One region of the Arthrobacter sp. NPDC055138 genome, then DNA from elsewhere that is predicted to be linked to it. Evidence: riboswitches for the same ligand, from Rfam matches in the RefSeq annotation. Region 1 holds a riboswitch; the other holds the start of a gene.

Region 1 (8,497 bases):
CACGCCTGATGCTGTCCGCCGAGAACCGGTAGATGGCGGCCGGACCCTGGCCTTCGGCGGTGGACAGGAGGGACAGCACGGCGGCGATGTCCGGCGCCAGATAGCCGGGAGCCACCGCGGTCAGGTCCGCCTGCAGCACGAATTCGACCAGGGGTTCCGGCAGCTGATCGGCCAGCAGTTCGGCGGCGTCGGCAAGCCTGTCCTGCGCCAGTGCGCGTCCCAGTTCGGTCAGCGCGCCGGACCCCACCAGGCCCAAGCGTGCCGCCTCGGCGAGGATGCCCGGCACCAGCCGTTCAAACCGGCGCTGCTGCCGCGGCCGGCGCCAGACCAAGTAGCCGGTGACCGCTTCCGGGGAGGGAGCCGGGGTGCTGCCGGTGGCGTTGGCATCCGGTATGAGGTCCGTTTCAACGTCCGGGCCGCCGGGCCGGCCTGCGGAAGCCGCCGGCAGGCACAGTTCTTCCAGCGCCTCCAGCACTCGGCGCCGGACGGCCGGCGCATCGGGCCGGGACGCTTCGGCGGCCAGCGCATTAATGGCGGTGTCCGACGGCGTCCTGCCGCCCACCAGCGAGGGCGCGCGGTCCAGCTGCAGCCAGGCCGACACGAGCAGCAGCCACTGGTCCTGGCGCGCCAACGAGGCGAACATGGCGTCGGCGTGGACCACCCAGCGGGAGGTATCGACGTCCAGCACGAGCAGTCCGGCGGCGGCTGCCAGCTCCAACAGCCAGCTGGTTTCGTCCGCGTCGATCCGCAGGGCATCCGCCAGCCGCCGGACCTCGCGGACGCCCACACCGCCTGCGCGCAGCGTGGCAACCGGGCCGCGGTGGACCTGGTCCAGCAACTCGGACACCAGCCGCAGCGTCTCGGCCACGGCGGAGTAGGCCGCATTGTCGCGCAGTGAATTCCGGACCTGCACGGCAGCTGTTGCGGGCGGCAGGGTGTGCCACGGGTCGGCCACTGCACCGCCGCGGACCGCCAGGCCGACCGGCCAGGGGAGCTCCACGTGCGACGCGTCGATGGGCACCAGCAGCCCGTGCGCTGCCAGCCAGTCGATCGGTGACGTGGCTTCGCGGGGGCCGGTGCCGGCCAGCAGGTGCGGCAGCGCGCCGAGCGGGGAACGGCGGAACTTTCCGAGCAGTTCGTCGGTGTGCTCCGGTGCCCGCGCCATCAGCTCCGGCCAGGTCAGCGGGTCGGCCACCCAGCAGTCGAGGGCGGCGGCCGCCGTGCCGGCGTCTTCGTCCCCCTCAAGAAGAGGGAGCTCAGCCGGCAGCTCGTAGCCGGACTCGCGCAGCAGCCGCACCGCGTGAACCAGATGGTCCGCGGCCACCGTGCTGGCGGCGGCCAAGGCGGCATAACTGCGCCCCAGGCCGGCCGGGTACGGCCCGAGCGCTTCGGCCAAGCTGGCCACTGGAAGGTAGGCCGGGGGCAGCAGGAGGTCCCCGCCGTCGTCGGCTGTAGAGGCGCCTGCGTCATGTGAGGGCGGTTCCACGCGCACCAGCAGCGCGAGGTCCCGCAGGCGGTCCAGGTAAGAGTCCAGGTCCTGCCGGCCGGCTGTGCCCGCCGGCTGCAGCAGCAGGGGCCGCAGGGAGCGGGCGTCGGCGGCGCGGCCGGCATCAACATCGGTGCTCAGCACCACTGCCTCAAGCACTTCCAGCTCGGGCCGGGAGAGGTTCTCCAGCACCCGCTGAAGGCTGATCCGGGTGCAGGCCCGGGCGGCTAGCGCGGAAAAGTCCGGTACGGGCGGCAGGCAGAGGTCCGGCCGGGCGCTGAACAGCCGGCGCAATTCGGAGTCGCTGCGGGCGGCCAACTGGCCGGCCAGGGCACGGATGGATGACACCGGATTAACGTTACCCCGCACCGCTGCGGCCGACGCAGCCCGGGCCGACACGCCCTTCGCCGGCAGCCGTGGTGCCGCTAGCTGCTGCGGCGACGCCGGATGCTACCGGCCATCAGCAGCACCATCAGCACGAAGGCGATAGGGAAGCAGAACCATGCCAGACCCATGAAACCGGTCCACACCGGGGTGCCAGTCATGGCGGCGGCCAGAATGACGCCGAGGCTGCCCAGCCCTGCCAGCAGGAGGACGACGGCTGAAAAGACCAGCACGCGGTGCAGTGCACCCGACTCGGCGGGGCGGGGCGCATTCTGGGCGGGGACTGTTCCGGACATGGCACCAGATTAACTCCCGGCCGTGCCGCGGCCCAATCCTGCCCGCACGCCCGGAGCGGAAACGGCCGCGCGCCGGACTCCGCCGGCGGCGGAACAAGCTAATCTAGAGACAGACTTTCCCCGCCACGCCGCGGCCGCGCCTGTGGCCGGTGTACTGCTGGCGGGGCACATGGTAAGAACGCAGCAGCGGGCGGTACCGCCGCGACATTTAAGCAGAACGAGGTAAGCAAAGTGCCCATCGGCAAAGTCAAGTGGTTCGACACGGAAAAAGGCTTCGGTTTCCTGGCCAGCGAAGACGGCCAGGAAGTGTTCCTGCATGCTTCGGCGCTGCCGGCCGGCGTCAAGGACGTGAAGGCGGGCACCCGGATGGAGTACGGCATCGCCGACGGGCGCCGCGGTCCGTCCGCGCTGTCTGCCCGCATCCTCGACGCGGCTCCCTCGGTGGTGCGCGCAACGCGTAAGCCGGCCGAGGACATGGCCGTCATCACCGAAGACCTGATCAAGCTGCTGGATGGCATCTCCAACGGGCTGCGCAAGGGCCGCTACCCGGAACGCTCCCACGCCTCCAAGGTTGCTGCGGTGCTCCGCCGTGTGGCCGACGACCTGGATGCCTAAGCGGACTTGATGACTGAAAACCTGATCGACTCCGGCGCTGAAACTGCGCCCGTGGAGCAGCCCGTCGCCGGTGGGCCCGAGGCCGCGGCCGCGCCCCGGCGTCGGGCTGCGCGCCGCACGGCCAAGCTTGACCTAGTCTTGGCCGCCGCGGTGGACCGCGCACGGGAGGGCGTGCTGGAGATCGCCCCGGCCGAACAAATCGGTGAACACGCGGGCAGCTACGCCGACGGCGACCGCTTGGTCACCCACCGGTTCGAGGCGAAGCTGGCGGGCTACGCGGGCTGGCAGTGGTACTCCACGTTGGCTCGAGTCCCGCGCGGCAAGGAGGCTACGGTCTGCGAAGTGGGTCTCCTCCCGTCCGAGGGTTCGCTGCTGGCTCCCGAATGGGTGCCGTGGGCGGACCGGGTGCGCCCTGAAGAAGTGGCGGCTGCAGCCGAAGCAGAAGCGGCTGAGGCGGCTGAGGCGGCTGCGGCAACCGAGGCGCAGGACGGCGCAGAGGAGGCTCCTACACCGGACGCGGGAGATGTTCCTGCGGCTGAGAGCCAGGACGAGACCGCTGAAGTCGGTGCAGCCGTGGACGAAAACGCAGCGGACGAGGCGGCCCCGGCCAGCGCGGACGAAGACGCAGCGATAGCCGCCGAGACCGTGGACCAGGATGCAGCGGACGAGGCGGCCCCGGCCAGCGAGGCCGCCGATGCTTCGGCTGGCGAAGGCCAGACAGACGCAGCCGAAACCAACGCGACCAAGGATTTCACCCAAGCCACGTCCTGACATCCGATCGACGAGGCAGGTTCTGCAGCCGGAAGGGGCGGTAAAGCATGTTTCGTTCGCTGCGGCTGTTCAATTACCGGATCTGGTTTATCGGCGCGCTGATCTCCAACGTCGGCACATGGATGCAGCGAACCGCCCAGGACTGGCTGGTTTACGACATCCTCACCGAGCAGGACGCCGCTGCCATGGGCATAGTGATGGCGCTGCAGATGGGGCCGCAGCTGCTGATGGCCCCCTGGGCCGGGCTGGTCGCCGATCGGTTCGACCGGCAAAAGCTGCTGATGGCCACCCAGATCTCGATGGCCGTGCTGGGCCTGGCACTGGGCCTGATGGTGATGGCCGACGTGGCACAGCTGTGGCATGTGTACGCCTTCGCGCTGGCGCTGGGCATGGTGACGGCGGTGGATGCGCCGGCGCGGCAGACGTTCGTCTCGGACCTGGTCCGCGACGACTACCTGCCCAACGCGGTGGCGCTGAACAGCACCTCGTTCAACCTGGCCCGGATGATCGGTCCGGCCATTGCGGGCGTGCTGACCGTGGCCATCGGCCCGGGCCCGGTGTTCTTGATCAACTCCGCCACCTTCGCGGCAATGATCGCGGCGCTGCTGGCCATCCGAAGGCAGGAACTCCACCCACGGCAGAAGGTGGCCAAGGGTCGTGGCCAGATCATCGAGGGCTTCCGGTATGTGAAGGACCGGCCGGACCTGGTGGTAGTACTGGCCGCCATTTTCATCATCGGTACCTTCGGGCTGAATTTCTCCGTTTTCGTGGCGTCCATGGCGCGCACCGAATTCGGCGGCCATGCCGGTGACTTCGGCGTGCTCTCCTCAGTGATGGCAGTCGGTTCGGTCACCGGGGCGCTGCTCAGCGCGCGCCGGGACAGGCCTCGGTTGCGCTATATTTTCGGCGCCTCGGTGGCCTTCGGTGTTGCCTGTACGGCGGCGGGCCTGGCCCCGACGGTCTGGCTCTTCGGGCTGGCTCTGGTGCCGGTGGGGGCAGCGGCCATTACCATCATGACCAGTGCCAACGCGTATGTGCAGACCACCACCGAGCCGATGATGCGCGGACGCGTGATGTCCTTGTATATGGCCATCCTGATGGGCGGAACCCCCATCGGCGCTCCGCTGGTCGGCTTGGTGTCCAACAGCTTCGGCCCGCGCTGGGGCCTCGGGGTGGCAGCGCTGTCCGGGGTGGCCGCCGCCGCCGTCGGGATTTTGTGGGCCTGGCGCGCGCACCACATGCGGCTGCGCTTCGACCGTTCGGCCCGACGGAAGCTAAGCATCACCTATGGTGTGCCGGACCGGCAGGTCTGAGCCGGGGCCGGTCCGGACCCTAAGAAGGTTCGGACCAAAAGAATTCGGACCAAAGAATCGGACCCAAAGAATAAGGTCCGGCTCCCCGCGATCGGGAAGCCGGACCTTATTGATCTAGGTGCGGTACCTAGTCCTGCAGGCGCTCCACCACGTAGTCGATGCAGGCGAGCAGGGCGCTGACGTCTTCCGGATCGACGGCGACGAAGGTGGCGATGCGCAGCTGGTTGCGGCCAAGCTTGCGGTAGGGCTCCACATCCACCACGCCGTTGGCGCGCAGCACCTTGGCCACCGCTGCGGCATCAACCGACTCGTCGAAGTCGACGGTCGCGATGACGTTCGAGCGGTGTTCCGGGTTGACCACATACGGTGTCGCCAGCGCGGAGGCCTCGGCCCACTGGTACACCCGCCCGGCCGAATCGGCGGTGCGGCCGGAAGCGAAGTCCAGGCCGCCGTTGCCGTTCAGCCACTGAATCTGCGCATTGAGCGTCACCAGGGTGGCCAGCGCGGGCGTGTTGTAGGTCTGGTTCTTCAACGAATTGTCGATCGCGGTTTCCAAGTTGAGGAAGTCCGGAATCCAACGGCCGGTGGCACCGATCTTGGCCGCGCGTTCCAGCGCGGCGGGGGAGAAGACACCCAGCCACAGGCCGCCGTCGGACGCGAAGTTCTTCTGCGGTGCGAAGTAGTAGACGTCGCTCTGGGTGACGTCTACGGCCAGCCCACCGGCAGCGGAGGTGGCGTCAATGAGAACCAGGGCGCCGTCGTCGGTACCTTCCACTCGCTGCACCGGGGCGGCCACACCGGTGGACGTTTCATTCTGCGCCCAGGCGTACACGTCCACGCCGGCCTCTGCACGCGGCTCCGGCCGGGAACCGGGCTCTGCGGTGATGATGCTGGATTCGGCCAGGAACGGAGCCTTGTTGGTGGCCGCGGCGAACTTGGAGCTGAACTCGCCGAAGGAGAGGTGCTGTGCCTTCTGCTCGACCAGGCCGAATGAGGCGACATCCCAAAATGCCGTCGAGCCGCCGACGCCCAGGATGATCTCGTAGCCCGCGGGAGCCTTGAAGAACTCCTGGAGTCCCTCGCGGACGCTGCCCACCAGGTTTTTGACCGGAGCCTGTCGGTGCGACGTTCCCAGCAGGTTGCGGCCGGCAGCGACCAGCGCGTCGACCTGTTCCGGGCGGACCTTGGATGGGCCGGCGCCAAAACGCCCGTCCTTCGGAAGCAGGTCGGCGGGAATGCTGATGGACTGGGTATCGCTCATGAATACCTTTCCTGGCGTGGTGGCAGTGATCTCGATGGCAGTTCACCGTTGAACGCCCGTATCATTCTGCCCCAACGCCGGCAGACGCCGTTAGTCGGAACCGGCAATGTTGCGTGGCACCTCGGCGCGTCTACCGGCGGCGGAACTGCCGGTCGTGTAGGGAAAACAAGCTAGGCTGGAGAGGGGCCCCACCCTCATGCCTGCTGCTGGAGCAGCCCTTTTCACCGCGCGCCGAGGAGCAAGAACCAATTGACTGATCTCATCGACACCACCGAGATGTACCTGCGCACCATCCTCGAGCTCGAAGAAGAGAATATCGTCGCGCTGCGCGCCCGGATTGCCGAGCGGCTGCGTCATTCCGGCCCCACCGTCTCCCAGACGATCGGCCGGATGGAGCGGGACGGACTAGTGGTGGTCACCGGCGACAGGCATCTGGAACTGACCGAACTGGGCCGGCGCAAGGCGACAGAGGTCATGCGCAAGCACCGGTTGGCCGAGCGGTTGCTCTCCGACGTCATCGGCCTGGACTGGGCCTATGTCCATGACGAGGCCTGCCGCTGGGAACACGTGATGAGCGAGCGGGTGGAACAGCGGCTCTACGATCTGCTGGGCAAGCCGACGGTGTCCCCGTATGGCAACCCGATTCCGGGGCTGGAAGCGCTCGGCGGCCAGCCGGCCGAGGAAACCAACTACGGCCTGCTCAACCTGGCGCAGGCCATGGGCAGCTATACGCCGGACAAACAGGTCAGCATCATCCGGCTGGCGGAGCCGATCCAAGTGGAGCCGGAACTGCTGATCCAGCTCGAAGAGGGCGGATTGAAGCCCGGTGCCACATTGCAGTTGGAGACCGCGGGTGAGTACATTTCGGTGCGCGTCCCGGGCATCGAGGGCGCGCTGGAATTGCCTCCGGAAGTGGCCGCCCACATCTTTGTTTCGATGGAATGAAACGTTGCGCCGCGGAATCACGCGGCGCAGATAACGGATTTATTACTTCGGGGTAATTTTCCGTATAGTTGTCCCGGGCACCGAGACATCGGTCCCGCACCCTCCGCAAGCCGAACCCTGTCGGCGGGGGAGTGCATCCGTGAGACAGGGGCGGAGGACCCACCAAGCGGCAGTTTTGTTCGCTGCCTTGGGGTGAAGCCGCAGCGGGCAAAGCCTCGGTGAATCGTTCCACTGTTGCTCTGTGCGGTGCGGCCGAGTTTTCTCTTGACTCGAATCCGACAGCTAACTTCGCAGGCGCTTTGGGAGAGGTATAGATTTTGGCAGGACACAAAGCCTCGGGACGGCGCCGTTCAACCGCCCCGGTCGAGTACTCACGCCCGCGCGCAGCCGCAACAGCCGGCCGCCGTCGTGCCCAGCCGGCACCGTCGCCGGTAGCAGCGGCCGCCCGCGACGTCGGCCATAAGACAGCGATTGTCGCCGCCGCCTCCGGCATGGTGCTGACCGTAATGCTTCCAACGACGGCCGGCGCCACGGCCGACGCCCCGCAGGAAGCAGTGGCAACCAGCAGCATCTCTGCGGCCACGGAAGCGCGCCTGACATTTGAACGGGCCGGGCTGACCAGCAAGTTCGACCCGGACACCAAGCTGAAGCAGGTCATGGTCGCCTCCGGCGGTAAGGCCAAGGCGATTGGCAGCGAAGGATCCCTCTCGCAGCCGATGGACGAGCTGATCAAGACCTCGCCGTTCGGCTACCGGGTCAGCCCCATCACCGGTTACGCCGGAGAACTGCACACCGGCCAGGACTACGGAGCCCCCTGCGGCACGCCCGTCGCAGCCGCGGCCGGCGGCACCGTCGTCGAGGCCGGGTTTCAGGTTGGCGGCGGCGGCAACCGGATTGTGGTGGACCACGGCAACGGCCTGGAGACCACATACAACCACCTGAGCACCATCGACACGGCGGTTGGCGCAGCCGTGGCCCGCGGCGAGGTATTGGGCGAAAGCGGTACCACCGGAGCATCAACCGGCTGCCACCTACACTTCGAAGTCATGGTCAACGGCAAGCTGGTGGACCCCACCGGCTGGCTCTGACTGACACGCCGTAACCGGAATGTGACTCAGACGCCAAACTGTTATAAGGTTTCACCTGTGCCTGGCATCAACTGCCAGGCACCTTCGGGCGGAATGCCGAATTCTGCCGTCGCCCGAAGTTCGTTCGCACCGAATCGCATGGCAGAAGCGGGGGAACCACTTCCCGGATATCGCAGGATGTCCTTGGGGTAAAGCCGATCAGGACCGGGCCACCAGCCCGGAAACCGACCGGCCGGATGAACTCCCATCCGAACCCGACAGCTCACCTCGCAGGCATTTGGGAGAGGTACAACCGTGTCCAAGAGCATTACTGCGGGCCGCCACCGTGCGACCCCTGT
Region 2 (8,497 bases), 110 kb from region 1:
CATGGGCTGCGGCGACGAGTGCCCGTATTTCCCCGGCAAGCGCTACGAGGACTGGGTGCTGGAGGACCCCGCAGGCAAGGGCGTGGAATCCGTCCGGCCGATTCGGGACGAAATCAAGGGCCGCATCCAGCAGCTGATTTCCGAGCTGCTGCCCGCCGCGCACCCGGACGCCGGCTGAGATCCGCTTCCTTGCTTCCGCGCCGACCCGAGCCCATGGCAGCCGGCAGCGTGGGCGATAGGCTGGAAGTCCCGAATTTAAGGAGAGGTCCATGAACTCCGTTGCCCCTACCCTGTTGACCAGCGCCGGCCTGATCGGCGGCTTCCAAACCGCCCGCGCCACCAAGAACCGGCCACTGGGCGGCGCTGTGCTGGCCGCGGCCGGTGCCGCCGCCTTCGCGCTGTGGAAGCGCAACGCCGGTGCGGGCCGGGCAGCGGCGCTCACCGCCGGATATTTGGCGGCGTTCGGGCTGTCCCACCCGCTGGCCAAGAAGCTCGGCGCCTGGCCGTCTGTCTATACAGTGACGGCTGCGACGGCGGTCGCGTCCCTGGTCTTCGGCCGCAAGCGCTGACCTTACCTACTCCTCCGGGCTATCCCAGACAAGCTGGCCGTCGTCGCTTCTGGCGCCGGCCGACGGCTCATGGATTGATTCCTTGCCGCCCGGCAGCAGATGCACGACGTCAATATTGTGCAGCACCACCAGCACATCAGCGATGAGCCGGCGATGGCACCGCCACCACACGCTCTCGCTGCACATGATCGCCACCTCTGTGGCCTCGGCATCGGCCAGCAGGCGTGCCAGGCCGCCGGCGAATTCTGGCGTCCGGGTATAGGCGGCGTAGGCGCGGAACGCAGCGACCCGCCACCAGCCGTCGGGCTCCGGCTCCCCCGCCGGTATCCGCCGCCGTCCGCCCAAGGCTTCTTCCCAGCGGTAGCCGACACCGGCGTCGCGAAGCCATCCGGCGAGCGCATCACTGCCCATCTCCGGGTGCTTGCGGCTGCCCGGGAAGCGACGGACGTCAACGACCTTCTGCACGCCGGCCCTGGTGAGCAGTGCGGTCAGTTCGTCGGACGTGCTGGTGCCGTGACCGAACGTGAACAGCCGGCGCGAAACGCCCTGATTCATCGGCAAACCGGCGCTACTTACGGACCGTTCCGCGCGTCTTGCGGTCCCGCAGGCGCAACTGGATGATCCGGGCCGCACCTGCGGCCGCCACCACAATCCCGCCCGCGACCGCAGCAATGAACAACGCAAGCCCCAGTCCGACCTGCCCCTCGAAGCCAAAGTAGCGCAATAGGACTTGGTCCTGGTTCTGGGCAATGAAAATGATCAGCAGCACCAGCAGAATCAGCGCGATAACAACCGCCGTCCAGATCATCCCCAGGCGGGTGTTGTGTTGGTTCGCCGGTTTTCCCTTCGGTCGGCCGCTGACCGGCCCGCCTGACCCGGGTTGAACTGCGTCGGACGCACCGCGGCCGAAACCGCCGGACGGCTCCGTGCCCGATCCGCTGGCTCCCCCGCCTTCAGACTCGACGCCGTCCGGTCCCGTGCCCTGCGGATTCGAAGTCATTACTGTCCCGCCTTTCGCCACTGCCGCCGTTTCCCACAGCGTAGACGAACAGCCCGTCGGGCAACACCGGACCCAAGCGGTAGTAGCCCCGTTTGCCGCTCCTTCTCAGGCTGGTTTTCGACCATTTATTCCGCGAGGTTGCTGCGCAGCAGTTTGAAAAAGCGCTTTTGGTACTCCGGCCATTCGTCGCTGGCCAGCACTAGTTCGATCCGCTGCCGGACCCACTCGCCGTCCCAGTAGCCCAGCTTGACCAGTTGCGGCAGCAGGAAGGACAACCGGCGATCCTCGGTGTTGGCCTCGTCGAACTGCATGGCGCTGGCGCCTTTGACTCCTGGCACGCGGAACAGCTCTTTCAGCGTCACGTCGACCAATCCGGGCCGTTCCCGCAGGAACTTTAGGAAGTTGATGCGCTGCGCCTGCGTCTCGCTCAGCAGGAGCAGCATTGCGCCGCGCTGGGCCGGCGCGGGAATCAGCCCGTCGCGGACCCAGTCAAACATCGCTTCAATACCTCGGTTGCGGTCCCAGCCTTTCGGGCTCCGTTCGTACCGTGCCGACCAGGCTTCAACGAACAGCTCCAGTTGGCCGGGAAACAGCACCGGCGGCGCATCGCGGGCCACCTTGCGGTCCGTGTAGGACAGGTCGGCCGAACGTTCCGCACCGATGCAGGCCATGTGGGCGATGTCCGCGGCGGCCCAGTGGTCCGCCGTCAACCCGCCCAGCCACCACCCGTCCGGAGAGCGTGCGCCGGTTGGCTCCGCCGACACCACCAAGTGGAGCCGGCGGACCAAGGACTTCTGCCGGCGCTTTTCGCCGTCGTCCATCGCTGCCGCGTAGGCGAGCGTCCCTGCCCGGTCGCCGGCCGCCAGCAGGTCGAACAGCCGATTGTCGGCCGCCGACGTCGGCAAAGAATCACTCATGCAGCAAATTTAGCCCGCCCGAAGGCCGGATCGCGTGAGCGGCGAAATCCAGTCCGCGGGCGATCTACACGTCCCGCGCGATCTGGCCCCTGCTCGCCAACCGCATAGGGTGGCAAGCATGGACTCCCCTATCCAGAGCTACCTGCGCACCCTGCACGCCGAGCTCGCCGGGCTCAAGGACGGCAAGCCCTACGCCGGCATTCCCGCGATGGCGGGGGTGGACCCTGACAGGTTCGCCATCTGTCTGGCCACGGTGGACGGCTACGTGTACGAGGTCGGCGACTCCGGCGAAGAGTTCACCATCCAGTCCATTTCCAAACCGTTCACCTACGGGCTCGCGCTGTCCGATCTGGGCCTGGAGGCCGTAGACCGGAAGGTGGACGTGGAGCCGTCGGGGAACGCGTTCAACGAGATCTCACTGGCTCCCGGTACCGGCCGCCCCGCCAACGCCATGATCAACGCCGGGGCGCTGACCGCCACCTCGCTGATCAAGGGCAGCGGCGGCAAGACCGGCTTCCGCCGCATCTTGGAGCACTATTCGGCCTTCGCCGGCCGGGAGCTCTCGGTCAGCGAGCGCACCTACCAGTCGGAGGCGCGGCACGGCTACCGCAACCGGGCGCTGGCCCACCTGCTCCGCTCCTTCGAGATCATCGAGCAGGAGCCGGACCCGGTGGCGGAGGACTACTTCCGCCAGTGCTCGGTGCTGGTCACCTGCCGCGATCTGTCCGTCATGGCCGCCACGCTGGCCAACGGCGGCACCAACCCGCTGACCGGCAAACAGGTGCTGGACCTGGAAGTGGAGGAACGAGTCCTCTCCGTCATGGCCACCTGCGGCATGTACGACGACGCCGGGGCATGGCTCTCGGACGTGGGCATGCCGGCCAAATCAGGGGTCGGCGGCGGCCTGCTCGCGGTGCTGCCGGGCCAGCTCGGCCTGGCCGTCTATTCACCGCCGCTGAACGATCACGGCAGCAGCGTCCGCGGCGTGGAGGCCAGCCGGCGGATCTCGCACGACATGGGGTTGCACTTTGTCCGGGCGGCCCGCACCGGCCGCAATGCCATTCGCGCCAGCTACGACATCGCCGACGCGCCGTCCGGCATCCGCCGCACCGACGCGGCCGCCGACGTGCTGCGGGACAACGCCCACCGCGCCCGGGTGATCGAGCTGAACGGGGACCTGCTGTTCGCCGGCACGGAATCCATGGTGCGCGAGGTCAGCGACCTGGACGAGTCGGTGGAACTGATCATTCTGGACATGCGCCGGGTCGATGAAACCGCCCCCGTCGCCCTGGACATGCTGGAGCAGCTCCGGAAGTCGTTGGCCCAAGACGGACGCGGTCTGGTGCTCATCGACGGCGAGGGCGCCCTGGCGCAGCGGTTCGAAGAGGACGGGCGGGCGGTGCCGTCGTTCGCCACCCGCACTTCGGCCGTCGAATTCGCGGAAAACCAGTTGATTGCCAGCTACGGGGACGAGCTCTGCCAGCCGGCCACCGTGGACGTCGCCGACTCGCCCGCGCTCAGCCCGCTCGCCGCCGGGGACGCCGCTGCCTTGGCCGCACTGATGGAAGAGCACAGCTACGACGACGGCGACGTCATCCGCCGCATCCGCCAGCGCTTCGGCGGTGTCTACTTCATCCTGTCCGGCAGTGTCGTCACCACGTCGCCCGGTCCAGAGAACAGCCGGGTCAAGCTCTCCACCCTCAGCGCCGGCATGACCTTCGGCGAAATGGCGCTGGGCAGCGCCGACCGACAGGAAACCACCGTGCGCGCCCACGGCACGGTACGGGCAAAACTCCTCCCGGCCGAGACGATCAGCCGATTGGAGAGCGAAAACCCGCGCCTCGCCGTCGAGCTGTGGAAGGCACTGACCCGCGACGCGTACGCCCATGTGGACCGCTACATGCGCGAAACCGCCGTGCGCATCCGCGACTGAAACTAGAACGGGTACTGCGCGTGCCCGCTTTGTTGGATGGTGATCCAGCGCTCCTCGGTAAACGAATTGATGCCGGCCTGGCCGCCAAACTTGCCGTAGCCCGACTCGTGGATGCCGCCGAACGGGGCCATCGGCTCGTCCTGCACGGGCTGGTCGTTGACGTGGCTGATTCCGGTCTTGAGCCGCTGCGCCACCTTGAGGCCTTCGGCCAGGTTCTCGGTGATCACCCCTGAGGTGAGTCCGTAATTCGTATCGTTGGCCAGCTTCACCGCCTCTTCCGGGCCGTCCACTTCCATCACCGTGGTGGCTGAACCGAAGATCTCCTCGTCGTAGACCCGCATCTCTTCCGTGATGCCGGAGAGGACTGTTGCCGGCACCACGGCTTGGCCCGCCTTCTCTCCGCCGGCCAGGACCTGTGCGCCCTTGGAGACGGCGTCGTCGATCAGTGCGTACTGCCGGTCCGCCGAGCTCTGGTTGACCTGCGGTCCAATGACGGTGGCCTGGTTCATCGGGTCGCCGGTGGGCAGCTTGGCCACCTTCTCCGCAAAGCGGCTGGAGAATTCCTCGACGATGCTGCGGTCCACGATCACCCGGTCGACGGACATGCAGATCTGCCCGGCGTTCATGAACGAGCCGAAAGCCGCAGCTTGGACGGCGTAGTCGATGTCTGCATCTTTCAGGACCACCAGCGAGTTCTTGCCGCCGAGCTCCAGCACCGCCGGCTTCAGGTTCTGCGCCGCCAGTGTGCCGATGATCCGGCCGACTTTAGTGGAACCGGTGAAGTTCACGTTCCGCACCCGCGGGTCGGCGATCAGGGTACCGACGACGTCGTTCGCGTCCGCGCGGTCGTTCGTGATCACGTTGAGCACTCCCGGCGGCAGGCCTGCGTCCAACAAGGCGTCCGCGAGGAACAGGCCGCAGGCCAGCGGTGCATCCTCGCTGGGCTTGAGCACCACAGTGTTGCCAACGGCCAGCGGGATGGCCATGGCGCGGATGCCAAGAATGAAGGGCGCGTTCCAGGGCGAGAGCGCCGCCACCACACCGTAGGGCTGGCGGACCGAGAGCGAGAACTTGCCCGGTAGGTCGGTGGCGAGCACATCGCCCCGCGGAGCGGTAGTGGCCGCCGCGGCAGAGCGCAGGATGTTGGCGGCAAGTTGGACGTTGAAACCGGCCCAGACCGCTACTCCCCCGACCTCGCCGGCCATCAATTCGATGCCCTGCTGCATCCGTTCCTCCAGCAGATCGGCAGCTTTCAAGAAGATCTTCGCCCGCTGGGTGGGCGCCGTGGCGGCCCAGGAGTCAAAGGCAGAGGACGCAGCCCCGACGGCGCGCGTGACATCCTCCGGACCGGCCGCGGCGACGGTGGCGTAAGTGGCACCCGTGTAGGGGCTGATGTCCTCGGCGGTCTTGCCGGAAACCGCCGGGACGTGCTCGCCGTTGATGATCAGATCGCGCGTGATGGGCATGGCGCTTCATTCCTCTCCGAAGTGGCTGGGCCACGCCGCCGGCCGCAAGCCGGAGCGCCGGTCGTTTCTCGCGGCCCGGTTAATCCGGAGCCTACTCCCGCCGTCGGGCTCCGACAATGGCAGTTGACTGCCCTGTGGAGCCGGCCCAAACGGCCCGATTTGGTGATGATGTTCACTCCAAAGGGCCGAAAATTGGCCCAAAAGCGTTTCGAATTCCGTCGGTCTGTTCCAAGGGATGTAGCAATCCGGTGCTTTCGATCCGGTGTAAAACGGCCCTTGGAACGCCAAAGTTTTCGGGCTTTCAGGTTATCCACAGGTAAATTTCAGGTCTTGGACAGTTATCGAACCGTTATGTAGTGTGATCATCACGTCGGCGATCATGCGCCGTCGTCCTCGGAAGGTATTGCTGAGCTCTGCCAACCTTCCCGAGTTTGTTCGCTAGACATCTGGCAGAGGCGGGGGACCCACTTTTCCGGGCCCCTCTTGGGGCCCTTGGGGTTAAGTCGCGTGGAGTGCATGCCGCACTGCCGCACGACCGGGTGACTCCCATCCGAATCCGACAGCTCACCTCGTAAGCATTGGGAGAGGTCTACTTCTTGCTGCTCAAAAACAACCGTGCCCGCCACCGCGCCACCCCCGTCCGCAACACCACCGTGGCCGGCCTGTCCAACGCTGTTTCGACCCACGCCGGCACCGTCGGCCGCAGCGCCGCCGTTGTCACGGCCGCCGGTGGCCTGATGCTGGGCGTCGGCATGCCGGCCAACGCCGCCGCCGATGTCACCGTCCCGACTTACGGTGCAGCCGATGTGGCGGACACCGTTGCCGCCCCGGCCACTGCCGCCGCCGAGGTGGAGCAGGCTTCCGTTACCACCGAAGCTGCTTCCGACGCCGCCACCCACACCGTGGTTTCCGGCGACACCGTAGGCACGATCGCCGCCCAGTACGGAAAGAACGTGCAGGATGTGCTGGCCGCCAACGGTCTGGACACTTTCACCATCATCTACCCGGGCGACGAGATCGCGCTGACCGGTTCCGCTCAGGGCACCCAGTCCGGCGGCCAGGTTGCGCAGGGCTCCGGCGCTGGCGTTGCTGCCGCGGCGACGCAGGCTGCACCGGCAGACACCGCCACCGTCTCGCTGGCCAGCACCAACATCAAGCCCGCTTCCACCGCCGGCAACCAGAGCATCGTGGACATCGCCATGCAGGGTGTGGGAACGCCCTACGTCTGGGGCGGCACTTCCACTTCCGGTTGGGACTGCTCCGGCTTCACCCAGTGGGTTTACGCCCAGGTGGGCGTCGACCTGCCCCGCACCAGCCAGACTCAGGGCAGCGCCCTGACGCCCACCAGCAGCCCGAAGGCCGGCGACCTGGTAGTGCAGAACGGCGGCGCCCACATCGGAATCTACTTGGGCGGCGGCAAGATGATCAGCGCGCTCAACCCGAGCCAGGGCACCTTGGTTCACGACGTGAGCGCCATGCCGGTCACCGGCTACTACACCATGTAGTCACCACAGTCTCCTGGCCCGGCTATTCCCCCAACGGCCGGGCCAGGATCACAGGGAGCCCCGTCGGCCATGCGCCGGCGGGGCCTCTCCCCTTTTAAGGGAGGCGATTCCTGCAGGAATGCCGCCGCGTTTGGCGCTTTCTCGCGGTACGAGTCCCTCCTCCTCAATCTGCGGCAGCAGCCTCTCAAACAGGGGATGCTGCTCCTCTTTAAGGATGCCGCCGCCACCTCCTCTTTAAAAGCCGCCACCTCCTCCTTAAAAGGGGGAGGTTTTTCCTCACTTAAAGGAGCCCACGGCACGTTTCCGCCCATACTCACTGGGAGGCATCAGAGCCCGTCCGCCTACCTCCCCGCGCGACTCCCAGGCGAGGTGGCCCCGGCGGCGAGCACCGCCGTCGTTATTTGGCAGGGCTTGAGGGGCAGCGGGAATAGGCGCTGATGGCCGAGGGTTAGACTACTATTCCGCCGTTTTGGGGGGCGTTTCTGGCCCTACCGGCCGACCACAACAGCACGTACTCCACCCGAGGATTCTCCCGTGAGCAATGAACCGTTGACGAATAGTGCCTCGGCGCAGCCCAGACCGGCCCAGGACGGGGGTCTGACGGCTGATGAGTCGCGCCGCAACCGCCGGGTGATCGGCATCCTGCTGGTTTCCGCGTTTGTGGTGATCCTGAACGAGACGATCATGTCCGTGGCCCTGACCGACCTGATGGAAGACCTGCACATCAGCGCCCGAGCAGCCCAGTGGCTGACCACCGCGTTCATGCTGACCATGGCGGTGGTCATCCCGGTGACCGGCTTCCTCTTGCAGCGTTTCACCACGCGGCAGGTTTTCACCGCCGCCATGCTGCTGTTCTCGTCGGGCACGCTGCTGGCCGGGCTGGCTCCGGGATTCGAGGTGCTGCTGGTGGCCCGCGTGGTGCAGGCCTCGGGCACCGCGATTATGATGCCGCTGCTGATGACCACGCTGATGAACCTGGTGCCGGCAGAGGACCGCGGGAAGACCATGGGCAACGTCTCGATTGTCATTTCGGTGGCGCCGGCGATCGGCCCGACCATCTCCGGCATCATCCTCAACGCGCTGTCCTGGCGCTGGATGTTCTGGTTG

The links. A riboswitch is a leader RNA that binds a small molecule or an ion and turns the genes downstream of it on or off. The one in region 1 is predicted to bind cyclic di-AMP.
Region 2: it holds a riboswitch for cyclic di-AMP, as region 1 does, so the genes downstream of both, ACWF5H_RS08950 (NlpC/P60 family protein) here and ACWF5H_RS08475 (M23 family metallopeptidase) in region 1, are expected to answer to the same signal.

What each region holds. Positions count from the first base shown of each region.
Region 1 covers NZ_JBSGTH010000003.1:58,063-66,559, forward strand. Annotated here, with positions in the region: gene ACWF5H_RS08440 (helicase-associated domain-containing protein) at 1-1,834, opposite strand, end outside; gene ACWF5H_RS08445 (hypothetical protein) at 1,912-2,166, opposite strand; gene ACWF5H_RS08450 (cold-shock protein) at 2,398-2,781, shown strand; gene ACWF5H_RS08455 (DUF3027 domain-containing protein) at 2,791-3,552, shown strand; gene ACWF5H_RS08460 (MFS transporter) at 3,600-4,865, shown strand; gene serC (phosphoserine transaminase) at 4,993-6,126, opposite strand; gene ACWF5H_RS08470 (metal-dependent transcriptional regulator) at 6,376-7,071, shown strand; cyclic di-AMP (ydaO/yuaA leader) riboswitch at 7,170-7,384, shown strand; gene ACWF5H_RS08475 (M23 family metallopeptidase) at 7,389-8,159, shown strand; cyclic di-AMP (ydaO/yuaA leader) riboswitch at 8,277-8,450, shown strand; gene ACWF5H_RS08480 (NlpC/P60 family protein) at 8,454-8,497, shown strand, end outside.
Region 2 covers NZ_JBSGTH010000003.1:164,121-172,617, reverse strand. Annotated here, with positions in the region: gene ACWF5H_RS08985 (arsenate reductase ArsC) at 1-178, shown strand, start outside; gene ACWF5H_RS08980 (hypothetical protein) at 270-569, shown strand; gene ACWF5H_RS08975 (DUF488 domain-containing protein) at 576-1,124, opposite strand; gene ACWF5H_RS08970 (lipopolysaccharide assembly protein LapA domain-containing protein) at 1,138-1,569, opposite strand; gene ACWF5H_RS08965 (hypothetical protein) at 1,695-2,486, opposite strand; gene glsA (glutaminase A) at 2,605-4,419, shown strand; gene ACWF5H_RS08955 (aldehyde dehydrogenase family protein) at 4,422-5,885, opposite strand; cyclic di-AMP (ydaO/yuaA leader) riboswitch at 6,312-6,477, shown strand; gene ACWF5H_RS08950 (NlpC/P60 family protein) at 6,482-7,390, shown strand; gene ACWF5H_RS08945 (MDR family MFS transporter) at 7,925-8,497, shown strand, end outside.